DNA from 2 places in the Mesorhizobium sp. ORM8.1 genome. Region 1 is predicted to be linked to the other one. Evidence: riboswitches for the same ligand, from Rfam matches in the RefSeq annotation. Region 1 holds a riboswitch; the other holds the start of a gene.
What was found. A riboswitch is a leader RNA that binds a small molecule or an ion and turns the genes downstream of it on or off. The one in region 1 is predicted to bind cobalamin.

Region 2: another riboswitch for cobalamin. It lies ahead of ACVDG8_RS03225 (DUF1636 family protein); the one in region 1 lies ahead of ACVDG8_RS05070 (CbtB domain-containing protein).

Annotation. Positions count from the first base shown of each region.
Region 1 covers NZ_CM132600.1:973,201-981,072, reverse strand. Annotated here, with positions in the region: gene ACVDG8_RS05085 (hypothetical protein) at 1-114, shown strand, start outside; gene ACVDG8_RS05080 (hypothetical protein) at 258-851, opposite strand; gene ACVDG8_RS05075 (CbtA family protein) at 842-1,636, opposite strand; gene ACVDG8_RS05070 (CbtB domain-containing protein) at 1,739-1,948, opposite strand; adenosylcobalamin (AdoCbl) riboswitch at 1,949-2,093, opposite strand; gene ACVDG8_RS05065 (histidine phosphatase family protein) at 2,190-2,759, shown strand; gene ACVDG8_RS05060 (hypothetical protein) at 2,940-3,947, shown strand; gene ACVDG8_RS05055 (DUF2272 domain-containing protein) at 4,009-6,084, shown strand; partial or broken gene ACVDG8_RS05050 (phosphohydrolase) at 6,308-6,406, shown strand; gene ACVDG8_RS05045 (DUF6428 family protein) at 6,416-6,943, opposite strand; gene ACVDG8_RS05040 (ArsR/SmtB family transcription factor) at 6,986-7,336, shown strand; gene ACVDG8_RS05035 (aquaporin) at 7,333-7,872, shown strand, end outside.
Region 2 covers NZ_CM132600.1:638,099-645,970, forward strand. Annotated here, with positions in the region: gene ACVDG8_RS03200 (HlyD family efflux transporter periplasmic adaptor subunit) at 1-390, opposite strand, end outside; gene ACVDG8_RS03205 (MarR family winged helix-turn-helix transcriptional regulator) at 387-860, opposite strand; gene ACVDG8_RS03210 (FecCD family ABC transporter permease) at 927-1,910, opposite strand; gene ACVDG8_RS03215 (ABC transporter substrate-binding protein) at 1,943-2,890, opposite strand; gene ACVDG8_RS03220 (ABC transporter ATP-binding protein) at 2,922-3,710, opposite strand; gene ACVDG8_RS03225 (DUF1636 family protein) at 3,707-4,093, opposite strand; cobalamin riboswitch at 4,175-4,377, opposite strand; gene ACVDG8_RS03230 (AraC family transcriptional regulator) at 4,577-5,410, shown strand; gene ACVDG8_RS03235 (antibiotic biosynthesis monooxygenase family protein) at 5,459-5,773, opposite strand; gene ACVDG8_RS03240 (bifunctional helix-turn-helix transcriptional regulator/GNAT family N-acetyltransferase) at 5,998-6,933, opposite strand; gene ACVDG8_RS03245 (alanine racemase) at 7,057-7,872, opposite strand, start outside.

The sequences.
Region 1 (7,872 bases):
ATCGCGCTGATCGACCACTGCGGCTCTCTGCATCCCGACCTGCAGCGGCTGCGCACCTTGCTGGCCGCCGTCGCTGGCACTAGCGCCTGGCCAATGCGCGTCCGCAAGCTCTGAAATTCCCGACGCGGTGGCGCCGTTGATGGGCCGCTTCGCCGATTATGATGGCGGCGTCACCTCCATCCGATGGAGCACAAGAGCTGCGTTACATCGGCTGGTATCTGGACGAGATCAGCCGGCCCTGAGCAGGCGGGCTGTCGCTAGATTGGGCGTGTGCGCGAGAAGGGCGAACCGAAGATCGACCACCCGGCGGCGATGAGCGCTGCGACCACGGCGACGAGCGCCGCAAGGCTCGGCATGTGGAAGACCATGTCGCGCCAGCGCGGCTCGACCACCCCGCCGGTGCTGAAGCTTTCGCCGCTGAACTGGCACAGGATCCAGGAGGCGCCGCCGCGCACCATGTCGGCGTCGATGTCGGAAATCAGCGCCTTGGCGTCGTGCGCGGCGGCGGGCATCGTCGCCATGTAGGTGAGCAACGCCTTGGCGGTGGCGAGATAGGCGTGGCTGCACTCGTTGAACGGGCTTTGCTCGTCGGCAAGGCTGCCCGGCATCAGGCCCCACAGGCAATAGGTGAATTGCAAATTGCCGTGATTGTAGAGCCGCCGGAAGGTCGGGTCGGTCACGGTCTGGCGCTGGGCAAGCGCGAGGATATCGCTGCGATAACGCGCGATCACGGCCATCTGGCCATGGGTCAGGCTGGGGATCTGGATGCCGGGAGGAGGGGGTGCCGAGGAGCCGCTATGGGCTTGCGCTGGCGCGATGGCCAGAGGGCCGGACACGATCGTCAAAAACAAAACGGCCGCCAGGGCGCGAAACCATGGCGGCCGATACATTGCGATATCAGGCGTAGCGGCGGGCGGCGCCGCTTCGCTTGCCGGCCGAGCTGACGCTCGGCAACCGCCCCGAAGGCTAGTCCGACCACGGCCCACAGAATGAGCTGGATGCCGAGCGAAGCGACGCGGAACTGCCACAGCACGACCGCCGAGAAGTTCTCCGGCACTTCGTTGATGTCGGGAAGGGCTGCCTTGACCAGTGCGAAGACGACGAGGAAGGCGAGCGCCGCGACGATCGAGGCGTTCCAGCCGCCGAGCCTGCTCCACAGCCGCTGCGCCAGGCCGACCGCCGCCACCATGGCCGCGATCGAAATGACGATCATGATGAAGAACAACTCGGTTCTATAGCCGATGGTTTCGGGATTGCCGACCGCGGGCGGGTTGGCCGGATATTTCAACTGAGGCACCACGATCACGGCGAGGAAGCCGAGCACGGCGAGCAACGCCGAGGTGCCGCGCGGACCGAGCGAGCCCAGCCGTCCATTGGCGTAGGCGAAGACCAGCGAGAACAGCCCGCCAAGTGCTGCGCCATAGATCAGCACGCCGGCGGCAAGGCCGATGCCTGCCTGCGTCGGCCGGCTGACGATTTCTTCTTCGGGGGCTTCGCCGGCGGCCTTGGCCTGCGATTCTTCAAAGGCGATAGCCTTGTCGACTTGCGGCTCGCCATAGACGCGCGCGAAGGCAAACGCGATCAGCCCCGCGACAAGCCCGACGAGCATGCCGCGCAGCAAAAGTTTTCCAACCATGTCAAATCCCCTGAGAGCAATTCCAGGAAAAGTGCGTAGCGGTTTTCCGTCCGGAATGCGTTAAATCAAAAGATCGGTGCGGTTCAGCGATGCTGAACCGTATCAGTGGCAGGGGAAGCCGAGCAGGTGACGGCCGTCATGCACGAATTCGTGCACATAGGTGCCGCGGATCAGCGACGTCGCGCCTTCCTCGGCGCCGACGAAATAGATCGCCAGCATCAAGAGCAGCCCGCCGAAGATGGCCCAAGGCAGAAGCTCCCGGACCGGAATCGGCGTTGCGCCGTAACCGGGTGCGAAAGTGGTGTTGGACATATTGACCTCCCCTGGGATCCTGCGTCCCGTTGATCGACAAATGGCTACGAGACAAGGCCTGACTTTCGGCTCTCGCCGATCACAGTGGCGCGACCGTGCCGGATTCGCACCGGCTTCCAATCTCGTATCGCACTAAAACACTTGTCAGCACTTCGTTCGCCTGTCAACGACATGTGCTGTCGGCACGGCTTCGTGAGCCCGAATTTCACTGGTCCACGCCTATCCACAGAGGCTTTTTCGCATGCTCGCACGCCTGACGATGATCGCAAGCGGCGCCACGCCCGGCATGCGCAAGGGCCGTTTCCCGAACGACGAGGCGCTGGAACTGCAGGCTGTGGAGCGCGCCCGGGCGACGGCCGCTTCGCCGCGCCGCGCCGACCGCGTCTGGACGAGCCCCGCGCCTGCCGCCCGGCAGACGGCCGAGGCACTCGGCCTTGAGGCGAGTGTCGAGCCGCTGCTTGCCGAGCAGGATTTCGCCCGCTGGGCCGGCCGGAGCTTCGAGGAAGTCCAGGCCGAGGATCCTGAGGGCATGGCGGCCTGGTTCGCCGACCCGGACGCCGCACCCCATGGCGGCGAAACGCTCAGTGCCGTGGCGCAACGTGGCGCGGCGCTGCTGGACCGTCTGGCCGGCGCGGGCGGCCACACCATCGCCGTCACGCATCCCATGCTCATCCGCGCCGCCGTCGTCCATGTCCTGGGCGCGCCGCTGTCGTCAGTGTGGAAGATCGACATCGAACCGCTGACGCTCACCGATTTGCGCAATGATGGCCGCCGTTGGGTGTTGCGCGCGAGCGGGATTGTCGCCGGCTGACCTTAAACCAGGCCGAAACAATTGCGGCGAAGTGTGAAATACTTCTCAGTTCGCAATTCAATCATGCCTGTAGGTTCCCTAGGTTAGGTTATCCTTATTGAGAGAGTAAAAATATAATAATTGCCGGGGGGCTGATCTGTGAAGCGATTCCTTTGGATTCGTTCGCTTTTCGTTATTTTCATGGCCGCGCTTCAGGGCTGCATGGCGGATCCGACAAAGCACTATGTCGGCGTTCCCCCGGTCATCGATGCGACAAGCGTCGAGCAATCAAGCGGCCGTATCAGCCGGATCATGAATGCCTTGTCGCGCGATACTGGCGGAGGCACCTATTATGACCTGACCGAAGCCGGCTTCAACTATGTCGACGACCGCTGCATGGAGTATTTCAGCGAGCTCTACTATCTGGACCGGCGCCGCGAAGCCACGAAGGCCGGCCTTGGCGCCTTCAGCCAGACCACCAACGCCATTCTCGCGGCAACGGGTGCCTCGAGCCTTTCGATGGTGGCCGTGACGCAGGCCTTCGGCCTTGCCTCCAACCTCACCGACATCGCCGCCGGCACCTATCTTTACCAGCTGCCGCCCGCCACGACGCTGACCTTCGTACGCAAGCTGCAGGGCGCCTATCGCGACGCGGTGGCCGCCAAGGCCAGCCAGATCAACACGCCGACCGCTTCCTATCATCTGATCCAGGACTATCTCTCTTTGTGCCTGCCGCCGGTGATCGAGGCGAAGCTCGTCGAGCATGTCGCGGACGCGGCGGCGACCCCGGTCAAGGGCGGCTCGATTTCGAACATCGAGATCGACGTCAGGACCAACTCGCCGCTGCCGCGCAAGCCGGAAATCATCCAGGAAGTGCGCCAGCCCGCCAAGCCGGTCACGCCGCCTGTAAAGGTTCAGCCTTTCGCCCAGGGAAATTACGAACCGCGACTGAGCCGTGACCGCGTCGCCCGCATCCAGCGCACCCTTTGCGTCGCGCGGGTCGACGGCATCATCAGCGGCGATACCCGCTCGGCGATCGATGATTTCTTCCGCGGCGTTCAGCAGGGTGCCGGCGGCCGCAAATATCCCAGTGTGAGCCTGGGAGGGCTTCAGGCCGAGCATGAAGACAAGCTGCTCCAAGCGGAGGAGCTGGTGGGCAGTGCCTGCACCCACAGGAGTGCATTTGAAATCGGCAGGCTGGTCATGTGACCGGTTCCGCGCAGATCGCCTGAAATTTGGACACGACACGCATTCCACGGGGGGAACACGCATGGCTGTCATGAAAGAGACCCGCACGCTGGCTGGCAAACCGGTAGACGGTAACGCGGGCCCTTCATTGGGCATATCGGCAATCAAGGGGGCGAAAATAGAAGTTCTCAGCGAACTGCCTCCCTTCTTTGTCGAAATCAAAGTGCTGGATCTGCCAGGGCAACCGGTCGGCTGGGTAACCGCGACAGCCGTCGACAAGAATGCCGGTGAGCTGCCGCCGGTCGACGGCGCCACGCTGGCCGGCGTCGCCGTCACGCACGCCGATGCCTTCGGCGTCAACGGCCACTTCCTTGTCGCCTATGCGCATATGCGCAGCGGCTTCATGCAAAGCACTTCCCCCGGCGGCGAGCAGGGGCCATTCGGCCTCAGCGCCGTGGAATGGGCCTATTATGGCGCGCGCGACGATCTCGGTATTGAGCTTCCCGCCGAAGCGCTGACCGAATGGCGCTCGCAGAGCCTGGTGTCCGCCGCGCGCCTGATGCTTGTGCAGAACCAGCTGACCGACGCCGCCGGCCGTGCGCCGAACTGGGCGGAGGTCGCGCTGGCGCTGATGTGCGGACCGGATGCAGTCGCTGCCGCCATCAAGGCGCCGGCAAGCCAGGTGACCGATATCGTTGCCGCTGACGCCGCCGGTGTCGACGTCGCCAACATCGCGGCGCGGTTTTCCGAATTCGTCGATGGCCAGACAGCGGCCGGCGCGGCCGAGAAGATCGCCGTCAAGCTGCAGGCTTCGGCCGATGCGACGCGCGCCCTGGTCCAGGCGCTGGTGCCCGACGATGGCTCCGGATCCTCGACGGTGAACAACAGCGGCGATCCGGCCAACGCCGGCGCTGTTACCGGCACCGGCAAGCTGATGGACATCTCCGACACCGATCTCGACGCGCTGGCGCGTGTCGCCCAGAGCGAGGTGGGCCACTTCGGCAAGTATGGCCAGGACCAGTTGCAGGGCGGGCTCTCGGCCGTCGTCGACACCATTTTCAACCGTGTCGCCCATGCCTCGTTTCCGGGCAGCATCCAGCAGGTGATCGATCAGCCGGGCCAGTTTTCGGCGATCAACAAGCTCGGCACATGGATGAAGCTCGTGGCGGCGTCGTCGGCCAACTTCGATATAGTGCGCCAGCATGTGGAGGCGCGCGCCGGCGGCCAGGCCAGCATCATCAAGGGCGCGGTCAATTTCCTCAACCCGTTCTTTTCCAGCACCAAATCGATGAAGCAATGGGGGCAGTTCGTCGTCGATCACGCCGTGGCGAAATTCGGCAATGAGGCAGCGAAGGACGTCCATTTCCACGGCACCGCGCCTGGTTACGGCCAGCCGCGCGAATACGTGCTAAAGCGGGGCGGACAATCGTCCCAGTTCACGCCTGACGGACAGCTGGTGGCCCCGGCAGCCGCCGCGGCGTCGTCGACTGTCTTTGCGGCCGTTGGCGCGTTTGCCGCCACCGGCACCTCGCAGGCGGCGACCATCCAGGCGCGCTTGATCGAGAACGCCATCGCGGAGTGGAATTTCTTCGAGCAAGGCAAGCGCGTGGAGACCGATGATCCACAATTCCGCCGCATCGGCACCTATTGGCAGGCTGTCGGGGAGAATTTTGATGGCAGGTCGCTGATCCCCGGCAGCAAGCCGGGCGAACTGATCAACCCCGCCTGGTCGGCGGCCTTCATTTCCTACATCGTCAAAATATCGGGCGGCGGCGACCGCTTCCTCTACGCGCAGGCGCATTCGATCTATGTCCAGGATTTCGTCGCCGGACATCCCGGCGGGCTCTATGAGGCGATGCGCCCCGAGCATTACGCGCCTCAGCCAGGCGATCTCGTTCATGCCGGGCGCGAGGGCGCCAAGCGCTTCGACTTCGACGCCGCCCGGGCTGCCTTCAAGGCCGACAAGCGCTATGCCTCGCATTCCGACCTGGTCGTGGGGGTGGACCTCGCCAAGGGCGTGGCGATAACCCTGGGCGGCAATGTCAGCCAATCGGTGTCGCAGAAGCGGCTGAAGCTCAATGGCGACGGCACGCTGCAGACGCGAAAGGACAGCGTCGGCATCCTGCCCTGGATCGCGGTGCTGCGCTGCCTGGGTTGACGGCTTCGACAAGACAAGCCATTTGCTTGCAATCCGATGCGCGTGGAACGCAACCGCGGCGTGTGCGTTGAATTGATGCCGATCAACAAGACACCGGGTTTAGCGCATGAGCAGGACTGCCGTTTGGGTGGCGATTGTCGCCATCATTCTCGTGGCTCTTTACCTGTTGCAGGCAAACGGCATGATCCGGTTCTAGGGTAATTCCAGGAAAGTGCGCAGCGGCTTTCCGCCCGTCAAGGCCGACGTCATCGCCGACAAGGAGCGGCATTTCCACCGCGGCAATGTCTGCAGCGTCATCCGGTCATCGCACTGGCACGGGTGAGGGGATGTCTCAACAAGGGCGGTTGGCGCCGCAACAGGCCGCGCTCGCCGCTTTCTGATCCTCCAGCCAGCGGTCGCGCGGCTTGCAGCTTGCTGGGCGTGGCGACAGCTCGACCTCGATGGCATCGCCGACAAGGGTCGGCTGAGCCGCGCGGTGCAGTTCCATGGGCCCTACGCCGTCGCTGACTTCGAAGGTCAGTTTGGCTGACTGGTCGAGCGCCAGGTGGTCGGCGACCTTGCGGACGATTGCCGCGAATTTGCCGGCCGGCATATGGACGGGTCCACCGTCGGTCACGTCCCACAGCTGGACGAAGATTTCAGTCCAGGATTCAGGATTGGCGCCGCAATCCAGGGCCGAGAAATGTCCGGCCTTGACCTCGGTGACGTGGTAGCCCGGCTTCACCGGGCGGTCATCGTAGCGGAACACGAGCGGCTTCTCCTTGTGGCCGGCCAAAGCCCCAAGCAGCTCGCCGATTGTCAGGTCGGAGGGGTCCATCGGCAGGACAGGCGTGATTTCCTGGTTGTCAGCGGAGAGCATGTCGGTTATTCCTTATTTCAACATTTAAAGGATTATTGAAACGTGGACGAACGTCAAGCCCTCATCGCCTTTGGCGCGCTGTCGCAAGAGACCCGGCTGCGGTTGCTGAGATTTCTGGTCATTGCCGGACCGGACGGCATCGCCGCTGGAATTCTGGCCGAGAAAGTCGAGGTCTCGCCGTCCAATGTGAGCTTCCACCTCAAAGAGCTGGAGCGCGCCGGCCTCGTGACGACCAGGCGGGACGCGCGCTCGATCGTCTACAGCGCCGAATATGAAGCGCTGTCCGGCCTCATCCGCTTCCTGATGGAGGATTGCTGTTCCGGCCTTCCGGAGATTTGCGCGCCGGCGCTGGCAGTGTCTTGCTGCCTGCCTGGCGATGGCGGTCGCCAGTGACCGCCTACACGCTTTCGCGGCGCCTCGTTGCCGAGGCCCTGGGAACCGGCCTGCTGGTCGCAACGGTGGTCGGCTCGGGCATCATGGCTGAGACGCTCACGCACGACACCGCGCTGGCGCTGCTCGCGAACAGTCTGGCGACCGGCGCCATGCTGGTGGTTCTGATCACCATCCTGGGGCCGATCTCCGGCGCGCATTTCAATCCGGCCGTGTCGCTCGTCTCCTGCCTCAATAGGACGCTTGCCGCCGGCGATCTTGCGCCCTACCTGGCCGCGCAATTTGCCGGCGGGATTGCCGGCACGATTGCCGCCCATCTGATGTTTTCACTGCCGGTCCTCGACATGGCCATGAAAGTCCGCGCCGGGTCCGCGCAGTGGTTTTCCGAAGCGGTCGCGACGTTTGGCCTTGTCGCTGTCATTCTTGCCGGCGTCCGGTTCGAGCGAAAGGCCGTGCCCTGGCTGGTCGGCCTCTACATCAGCGCCGCCTATTGGTTCACGGCCTCCACCTCATTCGCCAACCCGGCCGTAGCGGTCGCC
Region 2 (7,872 bases), 340 kb from region 1:
AACCGCGGCGTCGGCCTGGGCCAGCGCTATGCGGTAGGGCTCGGGATCGATGATGAAGAGAAGATCACCCTGCTTGACCGTCTGGTTGTCGGCAATGCCGACCTGGACGATGCGGCCGGCCGTGTCGGAAACGACCGAAATCCTGGCCTGCTGCAGATTGGCGTTCTCGGTTTCCTGATAGCGGCCGCCGGTCACCCAAACATAAGCGCCGCCGGCAAGCAGCGCCAACGGCAAGGCGACCATCAAAAGCATGCGGCCGAGGCGGCGCTTCTTCCTAGGCGCTGCCGGCGCCGGCAGCGGCTCGGCCGCCACGGCGACGGGAGCAGCCGGCTGGGCCGGCGCTTCGAGCTTGGTTACGTTGTCGTCTTCTCTCTTGGCTGCCGCGCTCATGCCGCCGCTCCCTGCTTACCCGTTATCTCCAGGGATGCCTCGCCGTCCGTCAGGTTCTGCACGATCGTGTCCAGCACCCGGATCAGCACGCGCCGATCTTCCGGCGATACGCCGGTAAGCGATTGCTCATAGACCTCGCCGGCAAGGCTCTTGACGTCGGTGTAGGCGGCGGTTGTCTTTTCGGTCGGGAAGATCATGCGTACGCGCCGGTCGGTCGCGTCCTGACGACGCTCGATCCAGCCGCCCTCCTCCATCCGGTCGACGAGGCGCGAGACGCTGATCGGCTCGATTTCGAGCAGCTCGGCCAGCCGCGCCTGCGTGATGCCTTCCTCCTTGGCGACACGCACCATCAGACGCCATTGCGCCGACGACAGGCCAAGCCCGCGGGCGCGCGTCTCGAAACGCTTGCGCATCAGGCGTTGCACGTCGTGGATCAAAAATCCCAGTCTATCGATGCCATCTGAAACCATGAGCGATAGATATAATAAGCGTGCTTACTATTCAAGTGGGGGACGTTGCTCCAGAAGCCAAGGAAATCAAAGCCGGTTACGCATCAACGTTGTGACGACGAAGAAGGCGCCGAGCGAACTGGTGATGATGCCGATCGGCAATTCCTGCGGCGGCAGCAGCGTGCGGGCAATGAGATCGCTGGCCAGAAGGAGGATGGCGCCGAACAGCGCGCAGGCGACGATCAGGTTGCGGTGCAGCGGGCCCGAGAGCGGCCGGCTGAGATGCGGGATCATCAGGCCGACGAAGCCGATGACACCGGCGACCGCGACCAGGATGGCGGTGGCCAGGGCCGCGACGAGGAATGTGACTTTGCGCATGCGCGCGACCGGTACGCCCAGGCTTTCGGCAGCACTTTCGCCGGCCAGGAATGCATCGAAGCGGCGATGGTTCCACAGCCCGTAGACGAGGATGATGCCGGCGCCCAGCACGGCCAGGCCGATATTGTCCCAGCGCGCCAGGCCGAGCCCGCCCATGGTCCAGAACAGCACGGAATGGGCGGCGCGCTGATCGCCGGCAAAGACGAGATAGTTGGTCAAAGCGGTGAACAGGAACGATACGGCAAGGCCGGCGAGGATCATCCGCTCAGGGCCCTGCCCCCGCACCCGCGACACAAGCAGCAGCACGATCGCCGCCGCCAGTATGCCGCCGGTGAAAGCGGCGAGCGGCAGCGTCCAGATGCCGAACGTGTCGCCGAAGACGGTGATGACGGAAACCGCGCCCGCCGCGGCACCCGAAGAAAGGCCGAACAGGAACGGATCGGCGAGGTCGTTGCGGGTAACCGTCTGCAGCAGCGCGCCGACCACGCCGAGGCCGGCGCCGACCGCGATCGCCAGCAGCGTGCGCGGCAGCCTGAGGTCGACGACGATGCTGCCGACCGGGCCGGACGGGCTCTCGCCGCCCAGCCCGGCCGCGTGCGCCAGCGCGCCGATCACCTCGCGCAACGGTATCAGGGTCGAGCCATAGGCGATCGACGCAAGCGCCAGCGCGGCGAGCAACGCCGCGCCGAGCATGATCGACAGAGCAAACGATCGGTGGCGCAAGGTCAGAACGCTTCCGGGTGCATGGCCCTGGCGATCTTACCGATCGCCTCGATGTTGGCGGGGCCAGGCGTCAGCTCGGCATAGCGGAGCGCGACAAAGCGCTCGTTCTTGACCGCGCCCGTCTCCTTCATCGCCGGATGCGATTTGAGGAAATCGAGCAGCTTCTTGTAGCCGCCGCCATCCTGGTAATCGAGCAGGATCAGGAATTGCGGATTGCGCGAGGCGACCGTCTCCCAGTCGGTGTTGCCCCAGCTCGTTTCCATGTCGGCCATGATGTTCTCGCCCCCGGCGGCGGCTATCATGGCGTTGGGGATGGCGAACTTGCCGGCGGTGAAAGGCTTGTCCTCACCGGAATCGTAGAGGAAGACGCGCGTGCCCTTGCGGTCGCCGACCTTGGCGGTGATGTCTGCAAGCTCCGTCTTCCAGCCCGCGACAAGCTTTTCGGCTTCCGTCTCCTTGCCGAAAATCCTGCCGAGCTTCTCGACGTCGCCATAGAGCAGGTCCATCGAAGCGGCCGGCCGGTTCTTGTCGAGATGGACGCAGCTTTCCGTCAGCACCAGCGTCTTGATGCCATGCGGGGCGAGCGTGTCGGGCGTCACGTCGCCGCCCGGCTTCATGCCGTAATACCAGCCGGCGAAGAAGAAATCGGGCTGCACGGCAACAAGGTTCTCCACTGTCGGATATTTCGGCGCGAGTTCCGGGATCGAACCCTGCTCGGCCTTGAATTCCGGGCCGACCTTGTACCAACCGGTGATGCCGGTGAGCCCGACGATCGAGGGCTGCAAATGCAGCGCGAAGGCCATCTCGGTCATGTTGAGGTCGTGGATGACGGCGCGCTTCGGCGGCGCGTCGAAGGTGAGCGGCTCGCCGCAGCTGTCGACGGTGACCGGAAAGGCGAAGGCGGCGGACGCGACAAGCGAGAAGGCGAGCGACAAGGCGAGGCGTTTCACGGGCGTGGTGCTCCTTTTTGGATCGGCTGGTTCAGAAGGGTGAAGAGGTACGGTTGGGCAGGTCGAAGACAGTGAGCTCGCGATCCTCGGTCGGGTGCGGCAGGCGCAAGACGTCGATGCCGAACACGTCGCGGATGAGCGGCTGCGCCAAGGCCTCGCGCGGTGGCGCCAAGGCGTGCAGCCTGGCGCTGCTCATCACCGCCACGCTGGTGGCGAAGGGCGCGACCAGCGCAAGATCGTGCAGCACGGCGACGACGGTCATACTGAGCCTGGCGACAAGGTCGAGCAACTCGCCGCGGGCGCGCGGGTCGAGATGGTTGGTCGGCTCGTCGAGGAACAGGATTTTCGGCTGCTGCGCGATGGCGCGCGCAAGCTGGGCGCGCTGGCGCTCGCCGCCGGAGAGCGAGCCGATGCCACGCCCAAGCAAAGGCTGCAGCCCGGTGCGGCGCAACGCCTCGACAACGATGTCGCGATCTTCATGCCTGCGCCTCAGGCCCGCATGCGGCACGCGGCCAAGCTCGACATAGTCGATCAAAGCCAGCCTTGGATCAGGCTGGTCGGTCTGGCCGACGACGGCGATGCTCAACGCCCGTTCTGCGGTCGTGATCCGGTCCAGGCGGCGGCCGGACAGGCGCACCTCGCCGGCGCTCGGCCGCAGCGCGCCGCACAGCATGCGCAAAAGCGTGGTCTTGCCGGCGCCGTTGGGGCCGATGATGGCAAGGCGCTCGCCGACCGCCAGCGACAGGCTGACATCCTCGACCAGCACGCGACCGCTGGCCGTCGCGCTGAGATCATGGGCTTCGAGCAGCGGCGCGCTCATTTCACTTGCTGCCAAGCCCTGCCCTTGGCCGGGATGCGCGCCAGCGTCTTGCCGGCGAGCCGGGCCGGCCGCTGGCCGCAATTGCACCAGCCGTCGACGAGCGACGCATAGAGCCTGGCAAATTCGACCAGCGCGCCCGCATCGGTGCCGCTACCGACCGAGCCGAAGAGGTAGGAAGCCTTGCCTTGCGCCTGGAAGGCGGCGGTCAGCGGCCGCGTGCAGCCGGCCATGCAATCGACGGTCTCGATCGCGAAGAATGGCGCATCGTAACCGGGAAGCCTGGACTGTAGGACGGCGCACGGAGCTTCGCCGGAGCGGTGCCCGGTCACGGCATCGCGGCAAAGCGAACACACGATGATGCGATGGCTAGGGTCTTCCGACATTCCGTCACTTTCCAAAATCGCGACGGAAGAAAGCCGGACGGCCGACAGGGGCGCCCGCGTCTCCTCCCGGCACACCCCGTCCGGTCAACTCGTGTCGATGGCAGGTCTCCTGGCTCGCGGGTCGTCGCGCCATCCGCCTTCCCAGCCTTGCCGGCCAGTGGCGTTTCGGATGGAACTCGCCGCTCACAGTTGCGGGGGCAGCCACGGGGTCGACCAAAGGTCTCACCGTGTTCCCTTTTCACCTCTCGCCTTGCGGCGCGAGGACCATGACGCGCAAAGCGTAGTTTGTCCGGGGCAGAGTCGCAACGGGCACCAATCGAACATGCGAAATCAATCTTATCTGATATGTAATAACATTACAAACACATCGAGATGCCGCTTGTCAACCGCTTGCAAACTTTGCGTCTTCGCCCAGTGCGCAATTTCGATCAAACTCGCCCCCGGCGCGGTCGCTAGTTTCGGCTCGCCAAAATGCGAGGAACCATGAACCCGACCGAGAAAGCGCTGTGGTTTGTCGAAAGCCATCTGCCGGATGCGATATCGCTCGACGATGTCGCGCAAAGCAGCGGCGTGTCACGCTTCCATGTGACGCGCGCCTTCGGCGCCGCCACCGGTCGGTCGGTAATGGGCTATATGCGGGCACGCCGCCTGAGCGAAGCGGCGCGCCGGCTTGCCGGCGGGGCGCGCGACATCCTCTGCGTCGCGCTCGATGCCGGCTATGGTTCGCATGAGGCGTTCACGCGGGCCTTTCGCGAGCAGTTCGGCACCACGCCGGAGCTGGTGCGCGCGCAGGGCTCGACCCGGAATCTCGACCTCGTGGAGCCTATTTTGATGGACAGTTCCCTACTCACGACACTCGCGCCGCCGCGCTTCGAAACCAGCCGGCCTTTCCTCATCGCCGGGCTCGGCGAGCGCTACAGCTGCGAGTCCGCGGCCGGCATTCCGATGCAATGGCAACGTTTCGCCCCTTATATCGGCCACATCCCCGGACAGGTGCCCGACGCCTTCTACGGCGTCTGCACTAATGGCGACGATGCCGGCAATTTCGATTACATCGTCGGCGTCGAGGTGACGGATTTCTCCGACCTGCCCAAGGATTTCTATCGCGTCCGGGTGCCGGCGCAGAAATACGCCGTGTTTTCGCATCGCGAGCACATCTCGACCATCCGCCGCACCATCAACACGATCTGGAACAGCTGGCTGCCGGCCTCCGGCCACGAGATCGCCGACGCGCCCGAATTCGAGCGCTACGGACCGGAGTTCGACGCCCACACCGGCAATGGCGGGCTGGAGATCTGGGTGCCGGTGAAATCATAGCGTGGCATACCGGACGGGCCGCGTTTGACGGCCCGTCCGAGCGCGGCGCTATTCCACTGTCGATACGACTTCATAGAGGCCAGGATTGGCTTGCCCCAACGCCTTGTTGCGTTCCAGGAAACCCTGCCTTTGCAAATGCTCGAAGACCCTGCGCATGGCCGCCTGATCGTCGGTTTGGGCATAGTTGACGACATGACGGCCATCGAGGCTTCGATGCAGACTGGCCGATAGCCAGCCGGGAACCGCGCGGCAACTCATTGCCGCCTCCTGCAGCAGATCGATCAACGCCTGCTGGCCGCCCTCCGGTACGGTGAAGACGTTGATCTGGGTGATGACGCCGATGTTGGCGCGAATGATGGGCATTGCTTTCTCCTTCGGTTGGCGCCCGGCACACGAAGGATTCTTTCGAAGACCTCGCACGCCAAGCCGGGCGCAAGGGCACGCCTCGAGCTTGCCGTGGGTTCCCGCATGGGGCGGGAACGGAGCTTCCATCAGGTGAAAGAGAGCGGGCTTACCGGTTGCCGCTCCAGGTCCTTTTCGACGCTTTCGTCATAGCATTGCGCACCACCCCCGGCAAACCGCGCGCGCTAAAGCTCGAGATCCCAGGTCTGGCCGACCAGATCCTTGCCGAAGGAATGATGATGCTCTTCCTCGACCAGCTTGAAGCCCGCCGCCTGGTAGATGCGGCGGGCCGAGCCCAATATGTCGTTGGTCCACAGCGTCAGCGTCTTGTAGCCCTTGGCGCGGGAGAAGGCGATGCACTCGTCGACCAGGCGTGCGCCGATGCCAAGGCCGCGCGCCGAGGGCTCGACATAGAGCAGCCTGAGCTTCGCCACTTCGGATGACTTGCGCACGATAAAGACGGAGCCGACCACCTCGCCCTCGCGCTCGGCGACCCAGGCGCGCTCCCAGTCCGGATTGAACTTCTTGACGAACTCGCCGAGGATTTCGGCGACCAGCGCCTCGTAGGTTCCGTCCCAGCCATAGTCCTGTGTGTAAAGCATGCCCTGGCGGCGCGTGATCCAGCCGATATCGCCGACCTGCAGCGGCCGCAGGATATAAGGCACCTTCGACTCGGGGCGTTCGACGAGCAGGTCCTCGACGGTGCGCATGGCCTTGACCAGCCGGTCCTGATCGGCCGGCGGCAGCTTGTCGAGCAAGGTCGCGACCTGGTCGTGTGAATCCTGATTGAGCGGCGCGAAGGCTTCGCGGCCGGCTGGCGTCAGGGCGATCGCCGAGCGGCGCGCATCGGCCTGCGTTGCAGCGCGCTCGACCAGGCCGCGCTCCTCGAATTTCTTCAACAGGCGGCTGACGTAGCCAGGATCGAGGCCGAGATCGCGCAGCAGATCGCTGGCGACCAACTCGTCGCGATGAGCAAGCTCATAAAGCACCCGCGCCTCGGTCAGCGAAAACGGGCTCTTCAGCAGGCCTTCGTCAAGCAGGCCGATCTGGCGCGTATAGAAGCGGTTGAAGGCGCGCACGGCATCGATGCGTTCCTTGCCGGGATGGTTGTGGATGGTCATGGGAGCGTCTCCTGTCATTGACAGGATTAGTCATTTAGTTGACAGAGTCAACAAACACGACGAGCGGCCCCTACATGACGACCGCCTAGTTGCCGGCGACAGTCGCGAGTGCTAGGCGCGCCCTCACCCCATCGGCAACACCGGCCAGAACTCAACGATCCGCCCACCCGACAGTACCGCGATGGCGCCGAAATGCTGCAGCACGGCCTCACTCTGCGTCGGCCTCAGAAAAGCATAATCCCCCGGTTTCACATGTGCCGCCGCCGGCAGGCCCATGAATTGCTGGTTGGAGGAAAACCCCATCAGCCCGTTCGGCTTCATGCCTTCCGGAAACACTGGATCGGCCATCCACTTGCCGCCATAGAGGTAGCAGCCCTTGCGCGGGAAGCGGCCGAGCGCCAGCAAGGTCTTCGAGAGCCAGGCCGGGCCCGGCAGTGCCGCATCGATCACCTTGAGGATCGGCGTCGCGATGAAGGCGGCCGGCTGGAAGCCGTCGAGGCCGGGTTTGTCGAAGTCGCTCGGTAGTACGAAGGCAGAGCCCATAGAGACCTCGTTCGCCACGCCGCCGCCATGCAGCAGCGCCGTCTTCGAACCGCCGATGTTGAGGATGCGGCGCTGATCCGGCCCGAGCGCGGCGACGAACTCCACCGCCAGCGCCGAGGCTTTCTTCAACGCCTTGTCGGCACCGCCGAACATACCGGGAATTTCTGGCGCGTGAGCCTCGTAAGCCATGATGCCTTCGCAGCGCAGGCCCTTAGGTATCGTCAGCGCCTTGATCTCGGCCGGGCTGGCAAAGCCGCCGCGATGCAGGCCGACATCGACCTCGAAGGCGAAGCGCAATTCGGTGCTGAGCTCGGCGCCCAAAGCGCCGTACTCGGCCAGCCGCTCCGGCGTGTCGATCAGCCAGCAGACGCGCGACCACCAGCCGGCGCCGCCTCG